DNA from 4 places in the Carnobacterium viridans genome. Region 1 is predicted to be linked to each of the others. Evidence: predicted binding sites of a transcription regulator. Region 1 holds the regulator's gene; each other region holds the start of a gene.
What was found. Region 1 encodes LexA, which represses DNA repair genes until DNA is damaged. Its sites were predicted from a motif close to CNAACANNTGTTNG; they were not measured.

Region 1 (8,261 bases):
GTCAACCATTGTTTCTTTAAAGCGTTCTGCTACTTCAGAAGGAACAAAGAAGTCTTCGCCTTCCCAGCCATATGCTTTCTTAGCTGCTTCAATTCCTTCTGCGCCAAGTGGTGCACCATGGACTTTATGTGTTCCAGCATTCGGAGCACCAAATCCAATAATCGTTTTCACTTCAATTAAAGTAGGTTTTTTTGTCTCAGCTTTTGCAGTCTCAATTGCTGCATTAATTTCTTCTAAATCATTTCCATCTTTTACAAGAATATGTTGCCATCCATAAGCTTCAAAACGCTGTCCAACATTTTCAGTAAAAGCTTTAGATGTCGGTCCATCTAGAGAGATATCATTTGAATCATAAAGAACAACTAATTTTCCAAGTTCCAAATGAGCTGCCAAACTAGCTGCTTCAGCTGAGATACCTTCCATTAAGTCGCCGTCTCCACATAAAGAATAAGTAAAGTGATCTACAATAGTATGACCTTCTTTATTATAAACAGCAGCTAAATGAGCTTCTGTCATTGCCATCCCAACGGCATTTGCAATTCCTTGACCTAGTGGGCCAGTTGTTGCTTCTACACCATCAGTATGGTTCACTTCTGGATGTCCAGGAGTTTTACTGTTCCATTGACGGAACTGTTTTAAATCATCAATTTTAACGTCATATCCAGCTAAATGCAACAAGCTGTATAATAGCATCGATCCATGTCCAGCTGATAATACAAAACGGTCACGGTCGAACCATTTCGAGTTTTTTGGATTTACTTTTAATTGTTTAGTCCACAATGTGTAAGCCATTGGAGCAGCCCCCATAGGTAATCCTGGGTGCCCAGAGTTGGCTTTTTGTATACCATCCATACTTAGTGTTCTTATTGTATTTACTGCTAATTGGTCTGTGTTATCAAACAAAAAAATCATCCTTTCGATTTTGACTCTCTTATAGTACTCTATTAGTTTACTATTCTTTCTATTCAAGTGCAACGCTTTCATGGTTAGAATGTTATTATCTGGGAGAACTTCATGGTTATCCCATCATTGAACAAACACTTTTATCTTCCGTGAAGACCTTTATCTTTTTGTATGTCTTTCAACTTATCGGGTGTAACATCAGTGCCTTCTTCATCTACTATTTTTACACCTTCAATAGTATTTCTCATTCCGCCACGAAAAGCGGTTATATAAGCATCTCTTAGTTCCTTTTGTTCAACTTGTTCTTGGATAGTCAATCCTTTGTTTTTTGATTTTTTTGCTAATTCATTTATTCTGTCTAATTGCTCTTTTGGCAACATCGAATCACTCCACTTTTTTATTTATTAGTCAACTATAACAAATTTCTCTGAAAAAAACACTCTTTAATCCTCTGAATCTACGAACGTTTGTTTGATTTGTTCTATCATATATGGTAATCTTAAAGTGATAAAATAATAGAAACGAGGTGTTTATATATATTATGAGTAAAAATCCCGAATCAAGACAAGTTGAAGTTCTACAATATATATATAATCAAGTTAAATTGAAAGGTTATCCTCCAACTGTAAGAGAAATCGGAACGGCTGTTTCTTTATCTTCTACTTCAACCGTTCATGGTCACCTTTCTCGATTAGAAAAGAATGGTTACCTCCAAAGAGATCCTAGCAAACCGAGAGCAATAGAACTAACTCAACTAGGATTATCAAAATTAGGCATTGCTCTTGATAAAATCCCTTTACTGGGAACAGTAACAGCAGGTGAACCCATCTTAGCTGTAGAAGAAGCGACGGATTATTTCCCATTGCCGCCAAACTTGCAATTTGAAAATGATTCTTTATTTATGTTGACCATACGTGGAGAAAGTATGATCAATGCAGGTATTTTTGATGGTGATGAAGTGATTATTCGTAAACAAAGCTCTGCAAATAATGGCGATATTGTTATTGCTATGACTGTAGAAGATGAAGCAACATGTAAAAGATTTTATAAAGAAGAAGATCATTATCGCTTAGAACCAGAAAATGACACTATGGGTCCTATTCTACTTAATGAAGTAACCATTTTAGGCAAAGTAATTGGATTGTATCGTAGTCATATTCAATAAAAAAACGAAGGAACGGGGTTATCCCGGTTCTTCGTTTTTTTATTTTATCATTTTAAATGTACAACAATTTAGTTTATTATTGCGCTAAAAATTTCTTCAGCCTAATAAATTTTTAACAGGCGCAAAAGTTTTTCGGTGAATAGGACATACTCCGTGCTTTTCTAAACCTTCTAAATGGACTTTTGTTCCATAACCTACGTTTTTAGAAAAACCGTATCCCGGATACACTGTATCGTATTCGGCCATCATTCTATCTCTTGTTACTTTTGCAATAATACTAGCAGCAGCTATAGACAAACTTTTTGAATCTCCCTTGATGAAGCTTTCTTGGGGAATAGTGACCGGTAGATGCATTGCATCGATCAACAATTGTTCTGGCGATTGAGGCAGTTGCTCAATCGCTTCAATCATAGCCAATTTAGTTGCTTCATAAATATTAACTTTATCAATTACTTGATGGTCTTTTATGCCAATTCCAATAGCTAATGCAGATTCTTGAATTTGGTCAAATAACATTTCTCTTTTTACACTTGATAATTGTTTAGAGTCATTGATTTCCAAGACATTAAAGTCTTGCGGCAAGATGACCGCAGCTGCAACAACAGGGCCAGCCAATGGACCTCTTCCTACCTCATCGATTCCAGCAATAAATTGTGTCCCTTTTTCCCAAAAGAATTGCTCAATTTGCAGCATTTCTTGTTGTTTTTCGAGAATCAATTGTTGTTTTCTTATTTGGTTTTCCCAAGATTTATACGCATTTAATACACCTTTACGAGAATCACTCTTGATTAAAACCAACCGTTCATCATCAGGGTGAGTGACAGTCGCTAATAGTTCTTTTATATCTTTAATGGTCAGCGGTTTTCCCATTTTATATCCTGCCTTTTTGGTAAAGAAACCGGCGCTATATCTAATGTATACTTCCCGATTTTACCGCTTCTAATTTCAAAAACAATCAATTCAGCTGCGCGAGTATAATCATCTTTATACCCTTTTCGCTCACTGATTAACATCAGCAGGTCTGGCGATTCAAGATTTAATTCTTCTTCTGTTAATCTGTATCGTTTAGCAAGCATTTCCGGATTTCGAATTTTCATTTCTTCTAATCCATACATAGCAATTTCATCTAACTGTAAAATTGTATCTTTAATGGCTCCAGTTAAAGCCAGTTTTTTTCCAATTTCAGGATCTTCAAACTTCGGCCAAAGAATCCCAGGCGTATCCAGTAATTCCAATTCTTTACCTAACTTCAACCACTGTTGTGCTTTTGTTACACCCGGTTTATTTCCTGTTTGAGCAATATTTTTCTTGACAAAACGATTGATCAATGTTGATTTTCCAACGTTAGGAATTCCAATACTCATTGCTCGAATTGCACGAGGTTTTATGCCCTTAGCCGCTCTTCGATCAAATTTAGGTTGCAACAGTTCTTTTGCTTTTCCCATCAATTGTTTCATGCCTGTTCCTTCTTGAGCAACAATTGGAACAGCAGCAATTCCTTGATCATTAAAGTACGCTACCCATTTTTTTGTTTCTAATGGATCCGCTAAATCACTTTTATTTAAAATGATGATTCTTGGTTTTTCTCCAATGATTTCATCTAATATTGGATTGCGACTTGATAAAGGCAGTCTTGCATCTACTAGTTCAAAAACAATATCGACTAGCTTTATTTTTTCTGTTACTTGACGTCTTGCTTTTGCCATATGCCCTGGAAACCATTGAATGGTCATTTAATTTTCACCTTTCTATTTACACAAAAAAAAGAACCACTTATTGTTGCATTCTTTTTTTTTATTTCATTTGTTAATCCTCGTCAATTGAACCAAATTTTTCAATTGGCCAAATACGAAGATTGGTTGTTCCACTAACAGTGTCCGCATCTATAAACCCTACTTCACTAAATCGGCTGTCTTTTGAATTTTGGCGATTATCCCCCATTACAAAATAAGTATCCTCGGGAACAGTTTCTTCACCTGTTTTAGCAGCTAATAAGAAGTCTTCTGTTAAATTATCTCCTGGTGTCATACTTTCGATGGATTTTTCCAAATACTCTTCTTCAACCGGTTTTTCATTGATATACAATACATCATCTTGATATCGAATCGTATCTCCTGGTAGACCGATAATTCGTTTGATATATTGTTTATCCGGCTCACTTGGAGCTGGGAAAACAACCACATCAAAACGATCTATTTTGTCAATTTTATTTAAAATCAAACGATCGTGATCTTCTAAAGTAGGTTCCATTGATTCACCGTCTACACTTACCGGAGCAAAAAGAAAATGTCGAATGAGTAAAAAAATAATTAGTGCTACAACACCATACAGTACAGTACTTAGAAATTCACTGCCACGACCTTTATTTTCTTTGCGTTTTTGACTTGGAGAAAGATGACGCGTGTTTCTCGGTTCGAAAGTATTTTCACTCTTGTGTTGATTATCAGAAAAGTTAATTTTGCTCAATTGCATCTCCCTACCTTCTTATACTATTTATGGAATAAACTTTATACGATTAAATGGATAGTAAGTAAAAGACGTTTCGCCAATAATCGAATCTAGTGGAATGCTACCGAAATAGCGACTATCGTTACTTGATCTGCGATTATCTCCCAATACAAAATACTCATTTTCTGGAACTACTTGAGTTCCAGTTAATTCTTCTAAAGTGAAATCAGAAGTCCATATCCCACCAGCATGATTCACTAAATTGTTATCAAGAAATGTTTCCGCTATTTTTTTATCATCTATATACAATTGATCATTTTCGTAGCGAATTTCCTCTCCCGGTAACCCAATGACTCTTTTTACAAGTGTTCGATTTGACGAATCATGAAATACAACTAGATCAAATCTCTCTATATTATTATAGATGGTTCTAACTATGATCTGATCATCTTGTTGAAAAGTTGGTATCATAGAAGAACCTTCAATAGTCATAGGAATAAAGATAAAATTTCGCAGTAAAACAGTGATTGATCCAGCTAATAAGAAAGCCTTAAACCATTCCCATGAAAATTCCTTCCAAGACTTTTGTTTCATTACATTCGCTCCAAATCAATCTATTTATTCTATCATACAAGAAAACAAAAAAAATAACTATTTATTTAAAACATTGATTTAACCAAAAGAGAGATAGCGAATTCCTATCTCTCTTTTGGCGTCAAATTGTTAACACTCATTTTTCCTAGCTCTCACTGTTTATTCAGCAGTTGCATTAGATTGCAATTCTTTAATGGCTGCTTCATATTGAGTATCATTTTCATCTATTAAAGTTCTTAATGATTCAATGAGTTGAATAGCCGTTTCGCCTGTTACAATACCATCAACAGGTAATTTTTTTTCTGTTTGGAATTGTTTGACGGCTTCTTGAGTGGCTTCATCAAAGTATCCATCTACTGATTCTACAGGATAATTTAACGCTTCTAATACTTTTTCTAAGTTTTCAACCTCAGTGGAAACATCTTTTAATTGATATGTTTTTGAACTATCAATAATCAATAAATTGGCGTAATCCGGTAAAGGTACTTCAATAGTAGGTTTAATTCCTTCTTCATTAATCCACTTGCCGCTTGGCGTTAACCATTTCGCAACGGTCATTTTCAATTCACTATTATCATCAAATGTAGCTACATTTTGAACCGTTCCTTTTCCGAATGTCTGAGTACCGATCAATTTGACATTACCAGATTCGCTAACCGCACCCGCTAATATTTCAGAGGCGCTGGCACTTCCTTCATCTACTAATAAAACAGAAGGTTCCGTCACTTTAAAGTCACCCATTGTCGCATCATCAGAAACGATTGGAATCGGTTCTTGATCTTTTTCCTGTGTTTGTAAAATGGTATCGCCATTTTCTAAAAATAAGTTAGAAATACTCAACCCGGCATTTAATAACCCACCAGGATTTTGACGAACATCAAAGACAAAGGATTCAGCCCCTTGTTCTCTTAAATCTTTAATCGCAGCCACTAAGTCATCATAAGTTGGTGAAGAAAAGCTTGTGATCGCAATTGAACCAATTGTTGGATCTTCTTCATCCATTTGGTAAACGACTGTTTCAACAGGAATAGTATCCCGCACAACGGTCACTTCGAAAGTAGCATCGCCACGTTTAATGGTTAGCACCACTTCTGACCCTTTTTCACCTCGAATATGCGAAACAGCTTCATTTAAGTTTAAACCTGTTAGTTCTTGGTCGTCTGCTTTTAAAATAATATCATTCGGCAGCAATCCTGCTTTTTCAGCTGGAGAACCTGCAATTGGAGACACGATCATGACGTTATCTCCTTGTTTCATTACTTCAGCACCAATTCCTTCAAAAGACGCCGAGATACTTTCATTTAAAGAAGTAGATTCTTCTACATCAAGGTATTGTGTATAAGGGTCTTCAACAGATTCTGTCATACCGGTGATAGCACCTTCAATAAGCGTTTCACCTTCAACACCTTGATAGTAATCCGACATCAACGCATCGTATACCTCTTGGATTTTCCCAAATTCATCTGCACTCATTTCTACGCTTACTTCTGATGAATTTAACTGACTTTCAGCAGGTGACTCATCATCATTTGCATTTATAATAGCCATTGTTCCACCAATTGAAAGTGCAGCAACTACTATGAGAGAAGCGCCATACGCCCAAGGCTGAATGCCTTTTTTATTCTTTTCTTTGTTTGGTTCATTCTCCATGTGTAAGCTTCCTCTCTGGTTTCAATTAATTATTGGATGCAGTTAGTTGATTTTACTGCTGAAGTTTTTTTATTTATTGCTTATTTAGTTAAATTTTAAAGCTGTTTCTAAGGCTACGATCATCATATCATTAAACGTTGTTTCACGCTCATCTGAAGATGTTTCTTCTCCAGTAATTAGATGATCACTTATGGTTAAAATAGCCAAGGCGCGACGATTGTATTTAGCTGCAAGAGTATACAGACCGGCTGCTTCCATTTCAGTCGCCAATACACCATAATCAGCAAGTTTCTTTTTGTCTAGTTCTTCATTGTAAAAACGGTCAGCAGACAAGATATTTCCTACTTTTACATCCATTCCTTGTTCGACAGCAATGCTATAAGCTGTTCTTAGTAAATCAAAATCAGCGATAGGAGCAAATTGAACTTGATCATTAAATGTATTTTTAACAACAGCAGAATCTGTTGTTGCACCTTGAGCTAAAATCACATCACGCACTTTAACGTCTTTTTGCATTCCACCAGCAGTTCCTACACGTATTAAGTTTTTTACGTTATATCCTGTAATCAATTCTTCTGCATAAATCATCATAGAAGGAATTCCCATTCCAGTTCCTTGAACAGATACGCGGTGACCTTTGTACGTTCCTGTATAACCAAACATGTTTCTCACTCGATTGTATTGTTCTACATCTGTTAAAAAGGTTTCTGCGATGTATTTTGCTCTTAACGGATCTCCTGGTAGCAATACCGTTTCTGCGATTTGACCTTCTTTAGCTTCAATGTGTACACTCATGATTATTTCCTCCTAGTTGTATGGTAGTCTGGTTTAGTTATCTTTGTCTAAATAAATTTCCCAAGCTGTGTCAAAAGTTGTCATTTCTTCTAAGTATGTGCCATTTAATTCTAGATAAAGACTAACTTCATGATAATCTTCTGATTGTTTGGGAAAACTGTCATCTAAATATACAGCGTTTGCGAATAAGGTGACAGCATCTTTTTTATGTGGATCTCTTTCAGTCATTAAATAATGATAAAACGGACGTTGCATTAAACTAATTCCTTTCTTTACTTTGCTGATAATGCAGACGCTCTTCTTTTTCTTGAGCATATTTTTCTGGATTTTTTTGATAAAATTCTTGATGTTGTTCCTCAGCTGGATAAAAAGGTTTAACCTCTTCAATCACTGTTACAATAGGATTTTTATACTTCCCACTCTCGCTTAACAATTGTCTGGATTTCTCCGCAATAGTCTTTTGTTTCTCATTCAGAACAAAAATGACGGGACGGTAGTTGTCTCCCCTATCTTGAAATTGACCCATTGCATCTGTGGGATCCGTTTGATTCCAATAGATGTCTACCAATTCCTCATATGAAATAACTGAAGGATCAAATGTTATTTCAACTGCTTCAGTGTGCCCAGTTTTTTGGGTCAATACTTCTTCGTAAGTAGGATCAATGGTATGACCTCCAGTGTAGCCTGATACAACTTTTTCAATTCC
Region 2 (8,261 bases), 1.4 Mb from region 1:
TTTCTAATTGATGGTGTAATCCTACATCAAATAAATCCAACTTGTAATCTTGACTATCTAAATAACTATTTAAGTTTGTATAGTTTTGGTCCCAATATTCTCCTACAATAAAGAACTGTTTGCCAAAATTAGCTTCTATACTTTCACGAAGTTCATAAATAAATTTCTCATTTATGTGTTTAACAGCATCTAACCTAAATCCATCCACTCCAGTTTCTTCAATAAACCAGTTGGCCCATTTTTTTGTTTCTTCAATGACTTCAGGATGACTATAATCAATATCCGCAAACATCAAGTAATCGTAGTTTCCGTATTCATTATCTACCGTCTCGTCATCTGCCCAACCCTTATGTTGTCCTTCAATACGATAAATGGCTTTTTTTTCATTTTCTTGATTGTAGTCTGTCCCAGAAAAATGATACCAGTGCCAGTGAAAATCAGAATACTTTCCTTTTCTGCCTGGGAACGTAAACTCTGTCCATCCTTCAATTTCATAAACATCACTAATCTTTTGATTACGATCATCTGGATTCACTTCAGCCGCTTTAAATCGTTCAGTTCCATCTGCACCTGCTTTATGGTTCAAAACGACATCTGCATAAACCTGTATTTCATATTTATGTAGCTCTTCAATAGCTGCAATTAGTTCTTCCTTAGTACCATATTTCGTACGTACAGTCCCTTTTTGATCGAATTCTCCTAAATCATATAAATCATAAATACCATACCCGTTATCATTTTTATCCATACCTTTAAAACAAGGAGGAATCCATACACTGGTTACACCAATTTCATGTAGGTGCTTTGCATCTTCTTTTAACCGTATCCAATGCTTTCCATCATTTTCTACATACCATTCGAAATACTGCATCATTAGTCCATTTTTGTGCATAATCTTCATCCTTTCGATAACTAATCTGTTATTTGATATCTTGCTTGTTCAAAAATTTAATTTTATTGATTTTAGCAATTTTACCATTTTTCTATCAAAAAGAATAATAACAAGAATTTCTTTTGCAAGTCACATTAATCGACAACTAATTCTAAACCAAGTATAGTTACTTTATCAAATAAAGGAGGTTATCTAGATGAAAGCATTGGATAGTATTGCGTTAGCACTATTAATTGTTGGCGGTTTAAACTGGCTCTTGGTTGGACTATTTGAATTTGATCTCGTTGCTACAATTTTTGGCGGACAAACATCGTTGTTATCTAAAATTATTTATATCATCGTTGGTTTATGTGCATTGTATTCCTTGAAATTCTTCCCTTTATTAAATTCAGATCGCAGAGATAGACACTAATATATGAAAAAAAAAATGGATTCAACAGTAAACTGTTGAGTCCATTTTTTTTCATATACACTTGATTCTTCTACCCAAGAGCTACATCTAAAATCATCATGATTGTAAAACCAATCATCAACCACATAGATGCTAGATCCTTATTACCATTTTCTTGAGAACCAGGTATAACTTCCTCTGCAACAACGAAAATCATAGCTCCAGCAGCAAAACTTAAAGCATATGGAAGTAAAGGCTCCATTACTGTAACAGCTAATACCCCTACTATGGCAGCAATTGGTTCAACAGCACCCGAAAGTTGACCATAGTAAAAACTTTTCGCTCTAGACATGCCATCACGTCTCAGAGGCATAGACACAGCCGTTCCTTCTGGGAAGTTTTGTATCCCCATACCAATTGCTAAAGCAACTGCTCCAGCGATAGAAGCTTCTGGATTACCTGTTGCAACTGATCCAAAGGCAACCCCTACTGCTAAACCCTCAGGTATATTATGCATCGTGATCGCTAAAACTAATAATGTACTACGTTTTCTCTTTTGAGGATTGACCCCTTCAGCTTCTGTTGGAGGCATATTAGGATTTAGATGAGGTAAAACATTATCTGCACTCCATAAAAAGATACCACCTAACATAAAACCAATAGCAGAAGGCATCCATGCTGGTAACGGACCGCTTTCAGCCATTGAAAGAGCAGGCGCTAAAAGTGACCAAAAACTTGCTGCAATCATTACTCCTCCAGCAAAACCTAGCATGCCATCCATCAACTTTTGATTCACGTTCTTAGTAGAAAATACTAATGCAGCTCCTAAAGCTGTCATTCCCCATGTAAAGAGCGTAGCAATTATCGTTTGTACTAGTGGACTTAATGAACTCATAAATTCAATCAATTACTTCACTCCTTTTAATAATAGCCAACTATTTTATTCTTCCTCTTCAGTATAATGCTCTTTTATTTTTTTCACAAACAGTTGAATGCAGATGTCATGAACAAATAAAAAAGAGACGCAACAAACGTTTTCAAAATGCTTTCGCACCAACGTTTATTCGTCTCGTGGGTTTGGCACCCAATGGGCTGTGGGGGGCTCGAACCCTCGACCCGCTGATTAAGAGTCAGCTGCTCTACCAACTGAGCTAACAACCCGTTTTTTACCTTCTTGCTTACAAAATATAGTTTAACACATTTTATTGTTTTTATGTAAAAAACAGCAAAAAAAATCCTTTTTCTAACTTTTATCAACTAAAAAATTAACCAAACAAAACAGCTTTTTGCTTGGTTAATCGTTAATTTATTAAACTTGCGCCCAAACACTTTCTAAGATGTTTGTTTGGTCGCGGTCAGGTCCAACTGAAAACGTTGAAATACGAACACCCACTAATTCAGAAATGCGGTGTACATAATTTCTTGCATTTTCAGGAAGCTCTGCTAAAGTACGACATCCTGTAATATCTTCACTCCAACCTGGTAACTCTTCGTAGATTGGTGTACATTCAGCTAACTCTTTTAAACTTGCTGGGTAATGTAGAATCTCTTCTCCATTGCGTTCATAAGCTGTACAAATCTTAACTGTCTCTAAACCACTTAAAACATCAATTGAATTTAAAGAAAGATTAGTGATCCCAGATACTCGTTTTGAGTGACGCATCACTACAGTATCAAACCAACCAATACGACGTGGACGTCCAGTAGTTGTACCATATTCACGTCCAACATCACGGATACGTTGTCCTACTTCGTCAAATAATTCAGTTGGGAACGGGCCATCTCCAACACGTGAAGTGTATGCTTTACATACGCCAACTACTTTATTAATTTTCGAAGGGCCGACACCACTACCAATAGTTACTCCACCAGCTACTGGATTAGAAGAAGTAACGAAAGGATACGTACCTTGATCGATATCCAACATAACCCCTTGAGCTCCCTCAAATAAGACACGTTTGCCATCATCTAAAGCATCATTTAATACTACTGATGTATCACAAACATACTGTTTAAGTTCTTGTCCATATTGATAGTACTCTTCAAAAACATCTTCAAAGTCAATTGCAGTAGAATCGTACATTTTTACAAAACTACGATTTTTTTCTTCCAAATTAATGCGCAAACGTTCTTCAAAAATTTCTTTATCTAGTAAGTCAGCAATTCGGATACCAATACGAGCAGCTTTATCCATATATGCTGGTCCAATTCCCTTAATTGTTGTTCCGAGTTTTTGATCACCTTTAGAATCTTCTTGTAATTGATCTAACTGAATATGATAAGGCAGAATAACATGAGCACGATCAGAAATACGCAGATTCTCTGTTGTTATTCCTTTGTCATGTAAATAAGCTAACTCTTTAATAAGTGCTTTAGGATTTACAACAACACCATTTCCAATAACACTGATTTTTTCTTTAGAGAAAATTCCTGATGGGATTAAATGCAGTTTGTAAGTTTCACCATCAAATTGGATAGTATGTCCCGCATTGTCGCCACCTTGATAACGTGCAATAACTTCCGCATTTTCGCTTAGAAAGTCCGTGATTTTACCTTTTCCTTCATCGCCCCACTGTGTACCAACGACTACTACTGAAGACATATGAACACCTCATTAATTTTTTTTTACCCAAATACTTGTTAATTTTAGCAGTAAATGATAATTGTTTCAACAAAAAAGCGAATATTTTTTTTTATTTCAACTAAAAAAATCCACATAAACGAACATTAATTTTTTATTACTAAAAAAAAAAGACAAAATGCGAACAATACTTCGCATTTGTCTTTTTAACGTTGTACCATATCATCTGGATAATAACTTAATGAAGAAAATTTATTATACTCTTTTATAAATAAAAGTTTAACAGTACCCCTTGCACCACTTCTGTTTTTTTCGATAATGACTTCTATCACATTGTCTTCACCGGCAGATCCATGATCGTCGTCATCTTCTCCTTCTTCACGATCATAATAATCATCACGATATAAGAAGGCTACGATATCAGCATCTTGTTCAATTGATCCAGATTCACGTATGTCACTTAAAACTGGACGTTTATCTTGACGTTGTTCCACACCACGCGATAATTGAGACAACGCAATAACAGGAACTTTTAATTCTTTTGCTAATTTCTTTAACTGACGAGAAATTTCAGAAACTTCTTGTTGTCTGCTTTCACGCCCAGTACCTTCAATTAATTGCAAATAATCAATTAATACTAAACCAAGATTCCCTTTTTCTTGTTTTAGTCGACGACATTTAGCCCGAATTTCAGCTATTCTAATTCCTGGTGTATCATCGATGTAAATATTGGCTTTTGATAAGCTACCCATAGCTACAATCAGGCTTTGCCATTCTTCTTCTGATAACGTCCCCGTTCTCAAATGGCCAGCATCGATACTTCCTTCTGCACAAAGCATCCGATTGACCAATGATTCTGCTCCCATTTCTAAACTAAAAATGGCAACTGTTTCATCTGTTTTTGTGCCTATATTTTGAGCAATATTTAAAGCAAATGCCGTTTTCCCTACAGCGGGACGTGCAGCTAAAATAATCAATTCTTCTTTTTGAAGTCCAGCTGTCATTTTATCTAGAGCTTGATAACCAGTCGGCAAGCCTGTAATTTCTTCATTATTTTGATAAAGTTGATCTATCTGAGCAATAGAACTGTTCAACACGTCTGAGATGGCTAAAAATCCGCTCCTGTTGCGCCTTTCAGATACTTCCAGAATACTACGCTCTGCCTCATCTAAAATTGAAGCTAGCTCATCTCCTTCTTCATATCCTTTGGTCACAATATCTGTTGCTGTGTGGATTAAATTTCTTAAAATAGCTTTTTGTTCTACTATTTTTGCGTAATATTCCATATTAGCAGCTGTTGGAACCGACACAGCTAACTCGGCTAGGTAAGCCATTCCACCAATGTCTTCTAACTGGTTTTTAGACTCCAAGGCATTGGTTACCGTAACGATATCAATAGCTTCATTATGGTTATTTAATTCCAGCATTGCTTGAAAAATCAACTGATGTCCTCGACGATAAAAATCTTTGGACTCAATAAATTCTAAAGCACCGACAACCGTTTCAGGATCTAAAAATATTGAACCTAAAACAGCTTGTTCTGCTTCTATACTCTGTGGTGGTAAGCGATCTTGAAAAGCTTCTTGTACCAATAAATTCTCTCCCTTTCACTATCAACAGTACGATTATTTTCCGTAAAATAGTTGTATTCAATTCTGTTATTTTACCTTAAAAGGACTTGAAACACAATCTAGAAAACAGAACATTCGTTCCACGATTGTTCTGTTTAAAAAAAGCATTTGACTCTTATAATGCTACTGAGCCAAATGCTTTTTTTGCTAATTTAATTTTCTGGTAGGACTCTTACCGTTATAGTGGCAACTACCTCTGGATGAATTTTTACATCAATTTTCATTGACGTTAAACTTCTAATAGGAACAGGTAATTCAATTTTACGTTTATCAAGCTTTATGTTTAACTGTTTTTGAGCTGCAGCAGCAATTTGTTTTGTTGTAACGGAACCAAATAAACGACCATCTTCAGCTGCTTTTGTTTTGATTTCGATTGCATTTTCATCTTTTTCAAGAAATTCCTTTATCTTTTTAGCTTCTTGTAGAATCTCTTCTTCTTTTTTCTCATCAGCTTTTATTTTACCATTTAATTCACTTATACTAGCTGAAGTAGCTTCTTTCGCTAAGTTGTTTTTCAATAAAAAGTTATGTGCATATCCATCAGCAACGTTTTTTACCTCGCCTTTTTTACCTTTACCTTTTACATCCGCTAAAAATATAACTTTCATAATGTTATTCCTCCTTAATTTTGTTTAAAATAACTTCACTCAATTGTTCTTTTGCTTCTTTTATCGTCATGTTATCTAATTGCGTAGCTGCATTAGATAAATGTCCGCCGCCACCAAGCTGTTCCATGATAACTTGTACATTAATTTCACCTAAACTGCGAGCACTAATGCCAATTTTATTATCTGTACGTTTAGTAATGACAAAAGCTGCATCTATCTTAGACATTGAAAGCATGGTATCAGCTGTTTGTGCTGCTACCACTGTATCATAAATAGTATTCTCTTCACCAACAGCAACGGCTATATTTTTAGTCACAAATTCAATGGTTTCAATTAAATGACTACGAAGAAGGTAGGTTTCTTTATCTTCTTTCAATAGTCGTTGGATCATAACAGCATCTGCACCGCAAGATCTTAAGTAACTTGCAGCATCAAAAGTACGAGATCCTGTTCTAAGAGAAAAACTATTGGTATCTACAATAATACCGCCTAATAGCGCAGTAGCCTCAATCTTATTGATGGGATCTGCTTCTTTCGATTGGTACTCGAACAGCTCTGTAATCAGTTCTGCTGACGAGGAAGCATAGGGTTCAATGTAAACTAAAGCTGGATTTTCTGGAAAAGCTTCTCCACGACGATGATGATCAATAACAACTACCTTATTTGTTTGAGAAATTAAATCTGGAGCTATTCCCATAGACGGACGATGAAAATCAACTAACACAATTAAACTATTGTTTGTAATCATTTGTTCAGCAACAGCAGGTGTTATAACATATCGGCTAATTTCATTATCCTTTTCTACTTCATTCATTAATTTAGAGATATCTTTGCTAAATTCATCTGGATTTACAATAACCCAAGCTTCTTTGTTATTCATTTCAGCAATTCTTCTAATACCTAATGAAGCTCCAATGGCATCCAAATCAGGGTACCTATGCCCCATAATAAAAATTTGATCGGATTGCTTCATTAATTCTTGAAGTGCTTGACTAATCATCCGAGAACGAACACGCGTTCTTTTTTCCATCGGATTTGTTTTTCCGCCATAATAACGCGGTTCAGCATCATAACCTTTTACAACAACCTGGTCTCCACCTCTACCTAGAGCCAAATCTAAATTACTTTGAGCTAATTTAGATAATTCACTTAAATCTTCAGATCCATAAGCAATACCTATACTCAACGTTAGAGGGAAATTTTGTTTTGAAGTTCTCTCCCTAATCTGATCGATAATACTGAACTTTTCTTCTTCCATTTTAGCTAAAGATCTCTTGTGCATCATAACGATAAAGCGATCTTCTGTTATGCGTTTTAAGTACACATGATGTGATTTAGCCCAATTAGATAATTGAGTTGTAATAAAGTTATCCAAATTAGATATGTTTCTATCGGTCATTCCTTGAGTAATTTCATCATGATTATCGACAAATATATTTCCAATAACGATTTGTTCTTCCTCATACTTTGATTGAATGATAGCGTATTCTGTAATGTCCATTAGATAAACAACTTTAATATCTTTTTGAACAATTATTTGGAAAACTTTATCGCCCCATTTTGCTTTTTTCAATCCAGAATCTTGGCTTTCTTTGACAAGTATGGCTAATTCGCTATCAACATCTTCTAACTGTTTACCTAGCACTTCTTGGTATCCTAAATGTGATTGAAGATAAGGGTTGATCCATTGCAGTTGTAACTGTTCATTAAACAAAAGAATACCAATGGGCATTTTTATCAGAGCTTCTTGCTCTCCGCGCTTAATTCGAAAAGCTAAATCTGAAATGTATTTTTTGTTTTCAATGGCTAATTTTTTTGCCAAATCATACAATAAAAATAATACCACTATAAAAATAATGAATAACGCTAAGCCAATTCCAATATTAGCAATAAATCCTAAAATAATTATAACTAACTGAAGCACCATTATAATGGCTATAATTGTCTGGATTTTTTTATCACTTAAGAATTCCGGAAATTTTTCTTGAGATAGTTTCTTATTCATAACAGGCCCCTTTTTCCATCTCTCTCCTAATTAAAGTTCAACCTCTATTTTACCACTTGTTCTTTAAGTAGACAACTTGTTTCACATGAAACAAGTTTCGTGAGTATGTTTCACGTGAAACATGTTTTTTATTAAGTATCTTTCAAAATTAGA
Region 3 (8,261 bases), 2.0 Mb from region 1:
CGTATTGGAGCAGCAGATGATTTAATTGCAGGCCAAAGTACCTTTATGGTCGAAATGATGGAAGCAAATGAAGCTTTGCGTTACGCTTCTAAGAACAGCTTGATTTTATTTGACGAAATTGGACGTGGAACAGCCACATATGATGGTATGGCTTTAGCAGAAGCTATTATTGAATACATTCATGAAAATGTTCATGCAAAAACGTTATTTTCAACCCATTACCATGAGTTAACCGTATTAGATGAACGACTGCCTCGCTTAACAAATGTCCATGTAGGTGCAGTAGAAGAAGAGGGAGAATTAGTCTTTTTACACAAAATGCTTCCTGGTCCTGCAGATAAGAGTTATGGGATTCAAGTAGCTAAACTTGCTGGACTTCCTAATGATTTGCTTTCACGTGCAGCTGTTATTTTAGAACAACTGGAGCAAAAAGAAGAAATCGTGTTGAATCGCTCTACTCAAATAGATTCATCTAACGAAACGTCAATTTCAAGTAAGCCTTCTCAAAAAGGAAAAGTTGAAGAGAAGGATGAAGGACAACTTTCTTTATTCGGTTTACTTGAAGATTCAGAGACTGAAGTCGTTAAAGCTGTTCGAAAGATGAATTTATTAACAATGACTCCTTTAGAAGCATTGAATTGCATTAGTGATTGGCAACAGAAATTGAACTGATTATAGTTAGTAGGAAGGAATGGAAAAGATGGCAAAAATTCAAGAACTCTCAGATGTATTAGCTAATCAAATCGCTGCTGGCGAAGTAATTGAGCGACCTGCTTCAGTAGTGAAAGAATTGATTGAAAATGCAATTGATGCAGAAAGCAGCCAGATTGACATTCTTATCGAAGAAGCTGGATTGAAAAAAATACAGATTATTGATAATGGACTAGGTATCGAACCAGAAGAAGTTCAAAATGCATTCAAGCGACATGCAACAAGTAAAATCTATTCTCGTGATGATCTTTTCCGAATTCGTACACTTGGATTTCGTGGTGAGGCTTTGCCTAGTATTGCTTCTGTTTCAGAGGTTACGCTAGAAACATCGATTGGTGGGGAACGTGGCACGTACCTTTCTTTAAAAGGCGGTAAAATTATTGAGGAAAAAGCGAATGAAGCAAGAAAAGGAAGCAAAATCACAATAGAAAACCTTTTTTTCAACACACCTGCTCGATTAAAATACGTAAAGAGTTTACAAACAGAACTGTCGAATGTGTCAGATATTGTCAATCGATTGGCTATCAGTCACCCGAATATTGCTTTTCGCTTGATTCACGATGGCAATCAGTTGTTGCGAACAGCAGGGAATGGCGATCTGAAACAAACTCTAGCAGGTATTTATGGAGTTGCTACAGCAAAAAAAATGAGAGAAATAAAGAAAGAAGATTTGGACTTTAGAGTGTCGGGTTTTATTTCATTACCTGAACTTACGAGGGCAAGTCGAAATTACATCTCTATTATTATAAATGGGCGCTACATTAAGAATTATTTATTAAATAAAGCTATTATTTCAGGATATCGGTCTAAACTTATGGTTGGACGCTATCCGGTTGCTGCTATTGAAATTAAGATGGATCCTTTGTTGGTAGATGTAAATGTGCATCCGACAAAGCAAGAAGTTCGCATTAGTAAAGAAAAAGAATTGATGCAATTGATAGAGTCCGCTATTCATGAGAGTCTAAGCAGAGAGCAACTTATCCCTGATGCTTTAGAGAATTTATCTTTTAAAAAGAAAACAGACTTGCCAATGGTAGGAACTGAACAGACAACGTTTGAGTTTCATCAAGAAAGAAACTCAAAAGAAAAAAATGAAAACAATAAAGAGTCCGAAAATAATTATTCATCTTCAACTTCTCATCATGAGTCTAATTTTTTTGAAAAGGCTAGTGTAGAAGAGACTGAAGAAGATCCGTTTTTCTTGCAAGAAAATACTCAAGAGTCTCGATTTGAATATGTTCCGCAAGAAAGTCATGGTGAAGAAATTCCAAATGAACAAGTCAGTGAATTAGTTAATTATCACCAAGAATCGCCATTAAAAACAGCCAGTAAATTAATGGATAAAAAAAAGGTCTCTACTGAATTCGTTGACCAATTTCCAACGCTAGAATATGTTGGTCAAATGCATGGAACATACTTATTTGCGCAAAATGAAAAAGGGTTGTATATTTTGGATCAGCATGCTGCTCAAGAGAGAATAAAATACGAGTACTTCCGAAAAAAAATTGGCGAAGTCAGTAATAATCTGCAAGATTTATTGGTACCTATAATGCTGGATTACCCAAATAGCGATGCAATCAAGATCAAAGAAAATAATGATGCATTGGAGACTGTGGGTATTTTCTTAGAACCATTTGGCCAGAATAGTTTTCTATTAAGAAGTCATCCTGTATGGTTCAACCAAGGTGAAGAAGAGAGTATCGTAAGAGAAATGATTGATCTGTTGTTGGAACAAGGCAGTATAAGTGTTGCTAAGTTTAGAGAAGCTACAGCCATCATGATGAGTTGTAAAGGTTCAATCAAAGCAAACCATTATTTAAGTGATGCGGAAGCTAGAGCGTTATTAAAAGACTTAAAGAAGACAGAAAATCCATATAATTGCCCGCATGGAAGACCGGTGTTGATTCATTTTACCAATAAAGATATGGAAAAAATGTTTAAACGTATCCAAGACCCTCATTAATTCTAATGAATTAAATTCAATGAATTGAAGCAACTCTTTAAAAAGTGTAGAATGAAAGTAGAATAAAAAAGGAGGATTTTCATGAACAGCTACGATAAAAACGAATTAAAGAATAAGTTAACCGATATTCAATATGAAGTAACTCAAAATGAAGCTACTGAACGTCCATTTACAGGTGAATACGATGATTTTTATAAAGACGGTATTTTTGTGGACGTTGTCAGTGGAAAACCATTATTTTCTTCAAATGATAAATATGATGCAGGATGCGGTTGGCCATCATTTACAAAACCAATTGAAGAAAAAGAAGTTATTGAAAAAATGGATGTAAAATTTGGTATGCAACGCACGGAAGTGAGAAGTTCAGATGCAAACTCTCATTTAGGACATGTCTTTCCGGATGGTCCTCAAGATAAGGGTGGTTTACGCTACTGTATCAATTCAGCAGCTCTAAGATTTGTACCAGTGGATAAATTAGAAGAAGAAGGGTACGACAGTTACCGCAAATTATTTGCTTAATGTAGTAAGTTAAATAGAAAAAGCATTCTCTAACTGTTCATGCGGTTTAGAGGGTGCTTTTTTATTTTGTCTAGGATTATTTAGGTAGCAGCTCCTTTTATGGATGCAAATGTGGTAAAATAAATAGCGAACAGGTGTGCCTTTTTGCATCTAGTACAACGATAGAATGAGTGAATGGAGAAAATAATATGTATGAATACATTAAAGGGATAGTGACATTTGTTAGTCCTGCGTACATTGTCCTTGAAACAAACGGGATAGGGTATCAATTGTTTATAGCTAACCCGTTTCGCTTTTCAAGTAAATTAAATGAGGAAGCAACAATTTATGTTCACCAAGCTGTTCGAGAAGACGCCATTACGTTATATGGTTTTAAAGATTATACTGAAAAACAATTGTATCTAAAATTGCTTAGCGTCTCAGGTATTGGACCCAAAAGTGGATTAGCTATTTTAGCTAATGATAATCATCAAGGTCTTGTACAAGCAATTGAAAATGAAGATGCCGCTTATTTAACAAAATTTCCAGGAGTGGGTAAAAAAACGGCGTCACAAATTGTTTTAGATCTAAAAGGAAAATTAGCTGACTTGACAGTTACACCAGTAGAAAATACAGTTGATTATCAACAGGAATTAGTGTTGTCCAATAATTACAATCATGTTACTGAAGCAGTAGAAGCTCTAGAAGCGCTAGGATACAGTGTGAAAGAGATCAAAAAAGTTGAACCGCAAATTCGTAAATTAAATAAAGAATCGACAGATGCTTATTTACGAGAAGCTTTGCGATTATTGATGAAGAAGTAAGCCAAGTGTATAAAAAGAAAAGTGGTGAAAAACAATGAATCCAGAAGAACGCATCATTTCCGGTGATAGCAGTACAACAGAAGAAATTTCGTTAGAAAAATCATTACGTCCACATTATTTAGCGGAATATATCGGCCAAGAAAAAGTAAAAAGAGAATTGTCGATTTATATAGAAGCAGCCAAGAATCGTGAAGAAGCACTAGATCACGTCTTACTTTATGGTCCACCTGGATTAGGGAAAACAACGATGGCAATGGTGATCTCAAATGAAATGGACGTAGCCATACGAACAACAAGTGGTCCTGCAATCGAGAAGGCAGGAGATTTAGTTGCTCTTTTGAATGAATTAGAAGCTGGAGATGTTCTATTTATAGATGAAATTCATCGTATGCCTAGACTCGTTGAAGAGATGTTGTATTCTGCTATGGAAGATTACTTTGTAGATATCATTGTAGGACAAGGACCAACTGCACACCCTGTTCACTTCCCGTTGCCGCCTTTTACTCTTGTAGGTGCAACAACAAGAGCAGGATTGTTATCAGCTCCTTTAAGAGACCGTTTTGGCATTGTCTCGCATATGGAATATTACACAGTAGAAGAGCTGAGTGATATTGTTTTGCGTTCAGCAGATATCTTTAATACTGAAATAATCGAATCAGGTGCAATTGAAATTGCCAGACGATCGAGAGGGACTCCTCGGGTAGCAAATCGCTTGTTGAAACGTGTAAGGGATTATGCTCAAGTAGAATCCAACGGTGTGATAAAAAAACAAATAGCAGATGAAGCATTGGCAATGTTGCGAATCGATCAAGAAGGATTAGATTTTGTTGATCAAAAATTATTAAAAACGATGATTGAAAATTATCATGGTGGACCAGTTGGATTGTCTACGATTGCAGCTAATATTGGAGAAGAAATTGAAACGATTGAAGATATGGTTGAGCCATATTTGTTGCAAGCAGGCTTTCTTCAACGGACCCCACGTGGAAGAATTGTAACTCATATGGGTTACACTCATCTCGGTTACCCAATTACTTATACAGATTAGGAGTATGACTATGTTAACAACAAAAGATTTTGATTTTGATTTACCAGAAGAATTAATTGCTCAAACCCCTTTAGAAAACCGCTCAAGTTCAAAATTATTAATTTTAGATAAAGAAACTGGAGAAGTTGACGATAAGCACTTCACGGATATCCTTGAGGAACTTAATGAAGGTGATGCACTGGTTATGAATGATACACGCGTACTTCCAGCACGGTTACACGGAGTAAAACCATCAACAGGCGCACATCTTGAAATATTGTTATTAAAAAATACAGAAAAAGATCAATGGGAAACGCTTGTTAAACCAGCTAAGAAAGCTATAGTGGGTGATGTCATTTCTTTTGGGGATGGAAGACTGACTGCGACTGTAATGGAAGAATTAACTCATGGAGGAAGAATCATCGATTTTTCTTACAATGGTATCTTTTTAGAAGTTTTAGAGTCATTAGGAGAAATGCCTCTTCCTCCATACATCAAAGAGCGATTAGAAGATAGTGAACGTTATCAAACCGTGTACGCAAAAGAAAACGGTTCTGCTGCTGCCCCTACAGCTGGCTTGCATTTCACAGAAGAACTACTAGAACAAATCAAGTCAAAAGGTGTAAAATTGGTCTTTTTAACGTTACATGTAGGTCTTGGCACTTTCAGACCTGTTAGTGTAGATTCAATTGAAGATCATGAAATGCATTCAGAATTTTATCGTTTAACAGAAGAATCTGCTGCAGAATTAACAGCTGTTCGAAACAATGGCGGTAGAATTATTGCTGTAGGAACAACCTCTATTCGTACGCTAGAAACGATTGGTACCAAGTTTAATGGAGAAATAAAAGCAGACAGCGGATGGACGGATATTTTTATATCACCGGGTTATACCTTTAAAGTTGTAGATGCTTTTTCAACTAACTTTCATTTGCCAAAATCAACATTGGTCATGTTGGTCAGTGCTTTTGCAGGCAGAGAGCACGTTTTAGCTGCTTATCAACATGCAGTAGACGAAAGATATCGTTTCTTTAGTTTTGGAGATGCCATGTTTGTTAAATAAAGTCTTTCATTAATCTGAATACAAACAAAGGGTCTATAATTTTTAGTGTTGGTAGATTTCTAAAATTGATTATACAAAATTTTTGGAAGAATAGGGGTTGCTTGTAGCCATGCATTGGATTCAATACGAATTACAGAGCGTTGACGCTTCAGCGATTACGCTTTGTTTGAGGCTTGAAAGCCTGAAGATGATAAGCTTCAGGCGGTCTCATGGCTCTATACAAGCAAACCCGTTCATTCCAGAAGAAATTTTAGTTTGATGCATCAACACTATTTGTCATACAACCCAAAAAAAATAGAAGTTGGCTTTTTAGGCCAACTTCTATTGGTTTTTAGAGAGGATAGGAGCAAATCAGCGAATAGTTTAAAACAAACACTTACTTGAACTTCTTTTAAAACGACATACAGTTTCTTTACTACTTAGGTTAAACTGCCTTTAAACTTTTAAAAAACGTAACTACTGTGTTGCCTAAGGTCCAGCTTTATTTTTAAACGAATGTGACAGTGAATCTTGTAACTAAAAACAGAATGTTGATTTTTTTGCTTCTTCTACTTCTAAACACTAAAGAAATTCAACTGATTCACTCATATGAGCATCTCTCTATCCACTTATAATATACCACGATTAGAAAGCGGTTACCAGTGAAGTGACTTAAAGTTAAAAAATAACTTGTTTTCTAAAATTAATGTGATAAACTATTATATTGAGTGAGTGCATACTTGTTTAAAAGTGTGGTAAATTTGGAGGTCATTATGAAGTGGCAAATGTAAACACGGAAGCATTAACAAAAACGCAGCAACGTATAATTGAGGCGGCATTAGATTTAGTTTCACATGTGGGCTATAAAAGTACTACAACAAAGATGATCGCACAAAAAGCTGAAGTTAATGAAACAACTATTTTTAAAAATTTTCAATCTAAACAAGTTTTAATAGATACTGCTTTTAAACAACACACAAAACAAATCACTGATGAAGTGGATAAGTTTTTTTCTCAGAGTTTTAAAGACACAACGGACTTAATGCAACAGTCCGGTCGCTTTATTGCGGATATTTTTGACAGGCATCGCCAGATTGTTCTGAGTACGATTAAAGAAGTAGGCAATGAACAAACAAAATCAATTTTTAACTATAAACAAGAATACATTCAGCAATTACTCTGTAGTAAATTAAAAGAATTTTCGAAGGATCATTCATTGACTGATCAACAGTATGAAACCATTGTTTTTATGTTTAATAGTGCTATTATGAGTCTTTTAGTTGATAAAGCTAGAAAAGAGTGTTCAGAAGATGATGAACAAGAACAGACGATTCATTTGGATGATGTTATTGAGTTAATATTAAAAACTGTGCGTTAAAGAATTGCAAATGGTAAAAAAAGTCACTGAATTTGTAATTTAAGAAGAACGAAAGTAGGAATGGAAACATGTCAGAACCAGCAATTAAATACCGATTGATAAAAAAAGAAAAACATACAGGTGCAAGACTAGGAGAAATTATTACTCCTCACGGAACGTTTCCAACACCTATGTTTATGCCAGTTGGAACGTTAGCGACTGTAAAGAGTATTGCTCCTGAAGAATTAGAGTCAATGGGAGCAAATATTATTTTAAGCAATACGTATCATTTGTGGCTGCGCCCGGGTGAGGATATCGTTGAAGAAGCAGGCGGACTACACAAGTTCATGAATTGGGACAAAGGTATTTTAACCGATTCAGGCGGATTTCAAGTATTTTCATTAAGTGATTTGCGTAGAATTGAAGAAGAAGGGGTTCATTTCAGAAACCATTTAAACGGATCGAAAATGTTCTTGTCTCCTGAAAAAGCCATTAATATCCAAAATAAACTAGGTCCAGATATTATGATGAGTTTTGATGAATGTCCGCCTTTTGACGAAAGTTTTGACTACGTAAAAAAATCAGTTGAACGAACAAGTCGTTGGGCTGAAAGAGGATTAAAAGCTCATGCCAAACCGGATAGCCAAGGATTATTTGGGATTATCCAAGGCGCTGGATTTAAAGAACTTCGACAACAAAGTGCTCGTGATTTAGTATCAATGGATTTCCCAGGGTATTCAATAGGAGGGTTATCTGTTGGAGAACCAAAGGAAAGTATGAATAAAGTACTAGAATACACTACACCTCTTATTCCAGATGATAAACCTCGTTATTTGATG
Region 4 (8,261 bases), 2.0 Mb from region 1:
AAAAAATACCCTACACAAACAGCACTAAGAAGTGTTCTATCAAATATGTATGGAGCTAGTTTTGGAACAGGTGTCAGTAAAAAAGGAAATACTCATATTTTTTCTATCAGTTTGAACTTAGTAAATGAAAAGTACCTTTCAAAAGGCGACAATGTATTACAAGAAGGTATCGACTTTTTAAAAGAAATACTATTTCAACCGAATGCAGAGAATGGGCATTTCCATGAACAAACCTTTAAGAGAGAAAAAGAAAATTTAGTAGATTATTACGATTCACTCTTTGATGATAAACAGACTTATGCCAGTCTTGCTTTGCAAGAGCTCTTATTTGAAGATGTTAATCAACAAATCCCTAGTGTGGGTTCAAAAGAAGATTTGGAAGAACTATCTCCTACCTCGTTATATGACTATTATCAAGAGCTGTTAAATCAAGACAAAATTGATATTTATCTAATGGGAGATGTTGATGAGGGTGAAATTCAATCAGCCTTTGAACAATTTAATTTTTCGCCTCGTGAAATCGTACCAACAAGCAGTTTTTACGCTGAAAAGGAACCCAATGAAGTGAAAAATAAAACTGAAGAACAAGACATTATTCAAGCAAAATTTAACCTTGGTTACACAACTTCAGTTTTTTATCACGAACCTTCTTATTATGCTGCACAAGTATTCAATGGCTTGTTTGGTGGATTTCCGCATTCAAAATTATTTATGAACGTTCGTGAAAAGGAAAGCTTAGCTTATTATGCTTCTAGCTCATTGGATACGTTTAGAGGAATGATGACGGTTCAAACAGGAATTGATAAGCAAAAAGTAGATCAGGTTCAAGAAATAATTGCCTTACAATTAAAAGAGATGCAAGCGGGCAATTTTACTGAGGAAGCAGTTTCTCAAACAAAAGAAATGCTGAAGAATCAACTTTTCCAATCAGAGGATAATCCTGGATCCGTTATTGAGCGTATTTATGCGTTACAATTGACCAAAGGGAAAATACTGACCATTGATGAATGGGTAAAAAGAATTGAAAAAGTTACTAAAGAAGAAATAATTGAAGTGGCCAACCAAGTGAAATTAAAGGCAACATTCTTTTTGACAGCGGAGGCGAAATAATGGAGAAAAAAGTTTACGAACAATTGGAAGAAATAAGTTATACCGAAACGTTAGATAACGGATTAAAGGTTACGTTGTTACCTAAAAATGATTTCCATAAAACATATGGATTGTTTTCCACAAACTTTGGTTCAATTGATAATCAATTTGTACCGAATGGCAAAACTGAAATGATTACTGCACCAGATGGAATCGCTCATTTTTTAGAACATAAACTATTTGAAAAAGAAGATGGAGATGTGTTCAACACGTTTGGCCGATTGGGTGCTTCTGCCAATGCGTTTACAAGTTTTACTCGAACAGCGTATCTTTTTTCTAGCACTAGTCATGTTTCGGAAAGTTTAACAACTTTATTAGACTTTGTTCAAGAACCTTATTTTACAGAGGAAACAGTAAACAAAGAAAAAGGGATCATTGCTCAAGAGATTCAAATGTACGAGGATGAACCAGATTGGCGCTTGTTTTTTGGTATTTTAGGAAATATGTATCCTAAACACCCTTTACACATCGATATTGCTGGAACTGTAGATAGCATTATGGAGATCACACCTGAATTATTGTATGAAAATCATGCAACTTTTTATCATCCTAGTAATATGAATTTGTTTGTTGTTGGGAAGTTAGATCCTGAACAAATGATGAAGTTGATTCGAGAGAATCAAGCACAGAAAGAATATGCTCCAGCCGAGGCCATCAAACGAATTTTCCCAGAAGAAACGGTCAAAGACATTAAACCGTATAATTTTATTCATATGACTGTGAATCGACCAAAGAGTATTGTAGGAGTAAAAGGAATAAGAGAAATTCCAAGTGGTATTGAAGCCTTAGAATACAAAACAACAATGGATTTATTGCTAACGCTATTATTTGGCCCTACATCAGCAAATTATTTAAAATTATACGATAAAGGTATCATAGATGATAGTTTTTCATTTGAATTTAACTTAGATCGTACGTTCCATTTTATTGATGTTAGTGGAGATACGAAAGACTCTGCAGTTTTTAGTGCCGAAATCAAAAAATTGTTACTTGGAGCAAAAATGAGTTCAGAATTAACTGATGAGAACTTAGCAATAGTTAAAAAGAAAATGATTGGACAAGAACTACAGTCGTTAAATTCACTAGAATATATTGCCAATCAATATAGTCAACCTATATATGGCGAAGCAACTTTATTTGATGTTGTTCCCATCATAGAAAGTATTACATTAAATGAGATAAAAAAAGCGGCTGAAGAATTTATGATTGAAGATCATATGACTACGTTTCATATTTTACCAAAAGGAGAGAAAGACGCGTGAAATTTGCCTTGATAATGGGAGCAAGTGGCGATATTGGGAAAAAAATTGCACAAGAATTAGCTGAAAAAGGTTGGTCGCTGTATCTGCATTACCATTCAAATATCAAAAGTGCTGAAGAACAATTGCAAGAGTATCAAGAACACTACCCTAAGCAAGATTTTTATGCATTGTCTTTAGATATGACTCAAGAAGAAGGAATTCCTCTTTTCCTGAAATCTATTTTTCAATTAGATGCTGTGATATTTGCAAGCGGCTTTACGACGTATCAATTGTTAACCGAAGTCTCTACTGTGGATATGGATCATATGTGGGCAGTACATGTTAAAACACCAATTGTATTGCTTCAACATTTACAGTCTAAATTAGCTCATTCTAGGAATGGAAGAATCATTTTTATTAGCTCGATTTATGGTGAAACAGGTAGTGCGATGGAAGTTCTTTACAGCACAACAAAGGGTGCTCAATTAGCTTTTGTAAAAGCTTATAGTAAAGAAATAGCTAGTTTGGGGATAACAGTAAATGCGATTTCTCCAGGAGCTATTGCTACGAAAATGAACCAGGATTTTACTTCAACTGAAGTAAAAGAACTAGAAAATGACATTCCTTTAGGGCGTTTAGGTAGTGTATCTGAAATCAGTTTTTGGGTTATGCAACTAGTAGATAAAAGAAGTGCATATATGACTGGTCAATCTATTGTCATCAGCGGTGGTTGGCTAAAATAAGAAAATTTAGTTATGCAGTATAAAGAAAAATTAATGTTTCTAAAGTATCAGGTATGTTATAATTCAAATAATATGAGATTTTCTCTCTAAAAAAGAGAACAGGTAGGTGAGACAATTGAATGAAATTGGTGAAAAATTAAAAGAAGCAAGAAAAGCTAAAGGTTATACTTTAGATGATTTGCAACAAATGACTAAAATTCAAAAACGTTACTTAATTGCTATTGAAGAAGGCAATTATGATGTCATGCCGGGAAAATTTTATGCTCGTGCATTTATCAAACAATATGCGGATACTGTTGGCTTAAATGGAGACCAATTATTAGAAGAATATACAGATGCGGTGCCTCATACCCATGATGAAGAATATGTAGAAAAAGTCTCTACGGATCAAACCCGTGTTGGAAAGAATACAGAAAGTGTGTTTTTAACAAAAGTCCAAGAGTATTTACCTACAATCTTAATTGGCATTATAGCGGTAGCTATTATAGCAGCCATCTATTTTGCAGTAATTAAGACAAATAATCAAGGTGATGAAGAAATGATTACTAAAGATTCTGCAGCAATATCTGTTTCTAGTGCAGATTCTGCAGCAACTGAAGAATCTGAATCTGCAACGGAATCCTCTAAAATAGCTGAATCTGAGGAAAGTGAAGAAAATCAAGGGATAGAAATCATTTCCTCTACTGGATCTGCTACAACTTATTCCGTTACAGGAAGTTCCGAAGGCAATACTTTAACACTAACTGCAACGGGTGGAGAATCTTGGATCAGTGTTGAAGCAGATGGAACAACCATTGATGCTCAATTAATAACGGATGGCTCTAACTTAGAAACAGAGGTTCCAGAAGGTACTTCAACATTAGTGGTTATCATTGGAAATGCTCCTGCAACAGAAGTTAATCTTAATGGTGAAGATATCTCATATGCTCCGGAAGCAGAAAATTCTGTTCGCCAAGAAATTAAATTTCAATTTGAATAACCCTTAAAATGAGAGTTTAAAAAGGCTATTGGGCAAGGATTTTAATAGTAACAGGCATATATTATTGGAGAGAGGAAGCAAAAAATTGAATTTACCGAATAAACTTACAGTATTGAGAATATTTATGATTCCAATATTTGTTATTGTAGTATTGGCACCATTTGATTGGGGCGTTTTTCAACTTTTAGGATCAACAATTGAAGTTACACAGTTGGTAGGGGCAGTTTTATTTGCTTTAGCAAGTTTTACGGATTGGTTAGACGGTAAAATTGCGCGTGATCGAGGATTAGTAACAAATTTTGGTAAATTTGCCGATCCCTTAGCTGACAAAATGTTGGTAATGACAGCTTTAATTATTCTAGTAGGGCAAGACTTAGCTCCTTCGTGGGTCGTATCTATTATTGTTTGTAGAGAGTTAGCAGTTACTGGATTAAGATTGCTATTAGTAGAGCAAGGTGGAACTGTTTTAGCAGCTGATTGGCCAGGAAAGATTAAGACAGCTACTCAAATGGTTGCCATTATTTTATTATTGGTTGATAATTTACCATTTGAAGGTATTGGGTTGCCAATGGCCTCTATTATGTTATATATTTGTTTATTCTTCACCATCTATTCTGGTGTAGACTATTTTGTTAAAAATAGTGCAGTGTTTAAAGGTCCAAAATAAAAAATTATTAAAATAGGAAAGAATAATGTGGAGAAGACTGTTTTTAACAGGTCTTCTTTTTTTTACCTCTTAAAAAGTATGGTAAAATAGGAAGGCAGTAACTAGTCTTTTATGGTTCTTAAGGTAAGTCAAATAAAAGTTGCGGAACAGAATTCGCGTATTATAGAATTAGGAGTGAAGTAAGATGAACGCTGAAATCATAGCAGTTGGAACAGAACTTTTAATGGGACAAGTAGTAAACACCAATGCTTCTTTTCTCTCTCGCGAACTATCATTATTAGGGATAGATGTTTATCACCAAGTAGTGGTTGGAGACAATCCGAAACGATTATTAGAAGTTATAGAAGTAGCAGAAAAAAGAAGTGATTTAGTTATCCTTTCAGGTGGTCTTGGACCTACGAAAGATGACATTACAAAACAAGTATTGGCTGAACATTTAAATAAAAAACTAATTTTAGATACAAGTACTATGGATAAAATAAGTAATTTTTTTGAAAATAGCAAACGAGTAATGACAGAAAACAATCGATTGCAGGCTATGGTGGTTGAGGGATCTACTGTTTTAAAAAATGAAACAGGACTTGCAGCAGGGATGCTTTTAAATCAAGACAAACAAGCCTTTTTATTATTACCAGGTCCACCTAGTGAGTTAGAACCTATGTTTATAAAAGAAGTAAGGCCATTGCTAATGGACGGACGTCCAAATGAAAACCATCTTGTATCAAGAGTTTTACGTTTCTTTGGTATTGGAGAATCTCAAGTAGCTGCTGAATTAGATGATTTGATAGAAGAGCAAAAAAATCCTACTCTTGCTACATATGCTGGGAAGCATGAAGTAACCTTACGTTTAACAGCAAACGGAAGCACTGAGGAAGCATGTCATTTCTTATTGGATAAGGTGGAAGCTATCATCCAACAACGCATAGGAGGCTATTTTTATGGGTATGGAGAGGATAGACGTTTAGTAAATGTAGTGACAGATTTATTAAACGAACAAAATCTGACACTTACAGCTGCTGAGAGCTTGACTGGTGGTTCTTTTCAACACCTTATAACAAGTGTTTCAGGTGCAAGTGACTATTTCAAAGGTGGAATTGTAACTTATAGTAATGATGCAAAAACAACTATTTTAGGCGTTACAAAAAAAACAATTGAAGAGTTTGGTGTAGTCAGTGCTGAGTGTGCGATAGAAATGGCAAAAAAAGCACAAGAGATGTTTGATACAGATTTGGCTATCTCCTTTACAGGAGTTGCAGGCCCAGATAAATTGGAAAATAAAGAAGTAGGAACTGTATGGATTGGTATTGCTACTAAAGAAACAGCATTTGCTAAAGAGTATCACTTTGGTAAAGGGCGTGAAAATAATCGAGAAAAATCGATCATGTCCGGACTAGATTTGATTCGAAGAGTGCTACTAAATTTGCCTATAGAACAAAAAGTTTTGTAAAATGAAAAAGAAATCAAGCGATTAAAAAAGACCGAATGTTTGTTCGCTTTTTTCTTGCTTTTTTTATAAAAAAAAGGTATGATAATGTTTGTAGCAGATGAAAATATGAATGAATAATTGAATAATTAAATAATAAAAGAGACTCGAGGAGGATTTATTTAATGGCAGACGATCGTAAACAAGCATTAGATGCAGCGTTAAAAAAGATTGAAAAGAACTTTGGTAAAGGTTCCGTTATGAAACTTGGAGAAAAAGTTGATACACGTATTTCTACAGTCCCTAGTGGATCATTAGCATTAGATGTAGCATTGGGAGTTGGCGGATTTCCAAGAGGAAGAATTATTGAAGTATATGGTCCTGAAAGTTCAGGTAAAACAACGGTAGCTTTGCATGCTGTTGCTGAAGTTCAAAAACAAGGTGGAATTGCTGCATTTATTGATGCTGAAAATGCATTGGATCCAAAATACGCAGCTGCACTTGGAGTAGATATTGACGAATTGCTGTTATCTCAACCAGATACAGGTGAACAAGGTTTGGAAATTGCAGATGCGTTGGTTTCCAGTGGAGCAGTTGATATTGTTGTCATTGACTCAGTTGCTGCATTAGTACCACGTGCTGAAATTGAAGGAGAAATGGGAGACTCTCATGTAGGATTACAAGCTCGTTTGATGTCTCAGGCTTTACGTAAATTATCCGGTTCAATCAACAAAACAAAAACGATTGCTTTATTTATCAACCAAATTCGTGAAAAAGTTGGTGTTATGTTTGGTAACCCAGAAATTACACCAGGTGGACGTGCTTTGAAATTCTATGCTACGATTCGTTTGGAAGTTAGAAGAGCTGAACAAATTAAACAAGGTACAGATATTATGGGTAATCGTACAAAAATCAAAGTAGTTAAAAATAAAGTTGCTCCACCTTTTAGAGTAGCTGAAGTAGATATCATGTATGGTGAAGGTATTTCTCAAGTAGGAGAACTTGTGGATATGGGATCAGAAAAAGATATCATTGATAAAGCAGGTGCATGGTACTCTTATGGTGGCGAACGAATTGGCCAAGGGCGAGAAAATGCAAAAAAATTCTTCAAAGACAATCCTGAATTAAGAGCTGAAGTAGAACAAAAAGTTCGTGCAGCTTATGGTATTGGAGAAGCTGGTGAAGTAGTAGAAGAGTCTGAAACTGATTTATTAGAAGATTAACTGAACTAGAAGATAGAGAACAGCCAATAAGCGTCTAAGCTTATTGGCTTTTTTTGAAAATAGTTTACTACAAATGGATGAAAAAGGATTCTTAAAAGAAATGGATCAATACTATGAAAGTTTATGAAAGGGCTACAAAACCATTATTTAAGTTGACATGTCTCTTCACTACAATTAAAATTAAGTTATCTATTAATTTAACATTAGATAACGGGTAGGTTTTATTGGTATAAAGCTATTCATGTTCTACCAAATAATGGATAACTATTAAATGACAAATTAAATAAATGATACGGAGGTGGAAGAATGGATTTTAAAAGTGTTGCCTTCGCTATCGTTACTTTAGTTGTCGGTCTTATTGTTGGATATCTCGTCCGCAAAGCAAGCCACGAAAAAGAACTAGCTGGTGCTAGAAACACTGCAACTGGAATATTGGAAGAAGCAAAAAGAGAAGCAGAAACCATGAAAAAGGAAGCGATGTTAGAAGCGAAGGATGAAAGCCACAAATATCGAACTGAAATTGAAGCAGAGCTGAAAGAGAGAAGAAATGAAGTTCTAAGACAAGAAAATCGTTTGTTGCAACGTGAAGATAACATTGATCGCAAAAACGATAGCTTAGAAAAACGTGAACACACACTCGAGGCGAATGAAGAGAGATTAAGTTCTAGACAACTACATGTTAACGATTTAGAGAAGAAAGCTATTGAGTTGGTCGAGCAACAAGAAAATGAATTGGAACGAGTTGCAGCTTTATCACGAGAAGAAGCAAGACAATTGATTTTAAAAGAAACAGAAAATGAATTGTCTCATGAATTAGCCGTAATGGTAAAAGATTC

Region 2: the regulator LexA is predicted to act here: its motif matches at 5,564-5,577, upstream of dnaB (replicative DNA helicase).
Region 3: the regulator LexA is predicted to act here: its motif matches at 3,321-3,334, upstream of ruvA (Holliday junction branch migration protein RuvA).
Region 4: the regulator LexA is predicted to act here: its motif matches at 6,259-6,272, upstream of recA (recombinase RecA).

The regions. Positions count from the first base shown of each region.
Region 1 covers NZ_FNJW01000008.1:220,426-228,686, reverse strand. The annotation lists gene tkt (transketolase) at 1-912, opposite strand, end outside; gene BLT48_RS02585 (DUF896 family protein) at 1,044-1,283, opposite strand; gene lexA (transcriptional repressor LexA) at 1,445-2,068, shown strand; gene rnhB (ribonuclease HII) at 2,165-2,938, opposite strand; gene ylqF (ribosome biogenesis GTPase YlqF) at 2,923-3,801, opposite strand; gene lepB (signal peptidase I) at 3,875-4,540, opposite strand; gene lepB (signal peptidase I) at 4,562-5,110, opposite strand; gene BLT48_RS02555 (S41 family peptidase) at 5,270-6,760, opposite strand; gene deoD (purine-nucleoside phosphorylase) at 6,845-7,555, opposite strand; gene BLT48_RS02545 (YozE family protein) at 7,589-7,810, opposite strand; gene msrA (peptide-methionine (S)-S-oxide reductase MsrA) at 7,815-8,261, opposite strand, start outside.
Region 2 covers NZ_FNJW01000008.1:1,603,280-1,611,540, reverse strand. The annotation lists gene BLT48_RS09240 (alpha-amylase) at 1-892, opposite strand, end outside; gene BLT48_RS09235 (DUF378 domain-containing protein) at 1,089-1,304, shown strand; gene BLT48_RS09230 (ZIP family metal transporter) at 1,375-2,187, opposite strand; tRNA gene BLT48_RS09225 (tRNA-Lys) at 2,372-2,444, opposite strand; gene BLT48_RS09220 (adenylosuccinate synthase) at 2,593-3,885, opposite strand; gene dnaB (replicative DNA helicase) at 4,071-5,456, opposite strand; gene rplI (50S ribosomal protein L9) at 5,648-6,103, opposite strand; gene BLT48_RS09205 (DHH family phosphoesterase) at 6,108-8,108, opposite strand.
Region 3 covers NZ_FNJW01000008.1:2,250,966-2,259,226, forward strand. The annotation lists gene mutS (DNA mismatch repair protein MutS) at 1-672, shown strand, start outside; gene mutL (DNA mismatch repair endonuclease MutL) at 701-2,674, shown strand; gene msrB (peptide-methionine (R)-S-oxide reductase MsrB) at 2,756-3,193, shown strand; gene ruvA (Holliday junction branch migration protein RuvA) at 3,382-3,996, shown strand; gene ruvB (Holliday junction branch migration DNA helicase RuvB) at 4,031-5,044, shown strand; gene queA (tRNA preQ1(34) S-adenosylmethionine ribosyltransferase-isomerase QueA) at 5,055-6,086, shown strand; gene BLT48_RS12335 (TetR/AcrR family transcriptional regulator) at 6,844-7,443, shown strand; gene tgt (tRNA guanosine(34) transglycosylase Tgt) at 7,512-8,261, shown strand, end outside.
Region 4 covers NZ_FNJW01000008.1:2,238,707-2,246,967, forward strand. The annotation lists gene yfmF (EF-P 5-aminopentanol modification-associated protein YfmF) at 1-1,110, shown strand, start outside; gene yfmH (EF-P 5-aminopentanol modification-associated protein YfmH) at 1,110-2,411, shown strand; gene ymfI (elongation factor P 5-aminopentanone reductase) at 2,408-3,133, shown strand; gene BLT48_RS12275 (helix-turn-helix domain-containing protein) at 3,249-4,112, shown strand; gene pgsA (CDP-diacylglycerol--glycerol-3-phosphate 3-phosphatidyltransferase) at 4,198-4,779, shown strand; gene BLT48_RS12285 (competence/damage-inducible protein A) at 4,964-6,226, shown strand; gene recA (recombinase RecA) at 6,388-7,425, shown strand; gene rny (ribonuclease Y) at 7,732-8,261, shown strand, end outside.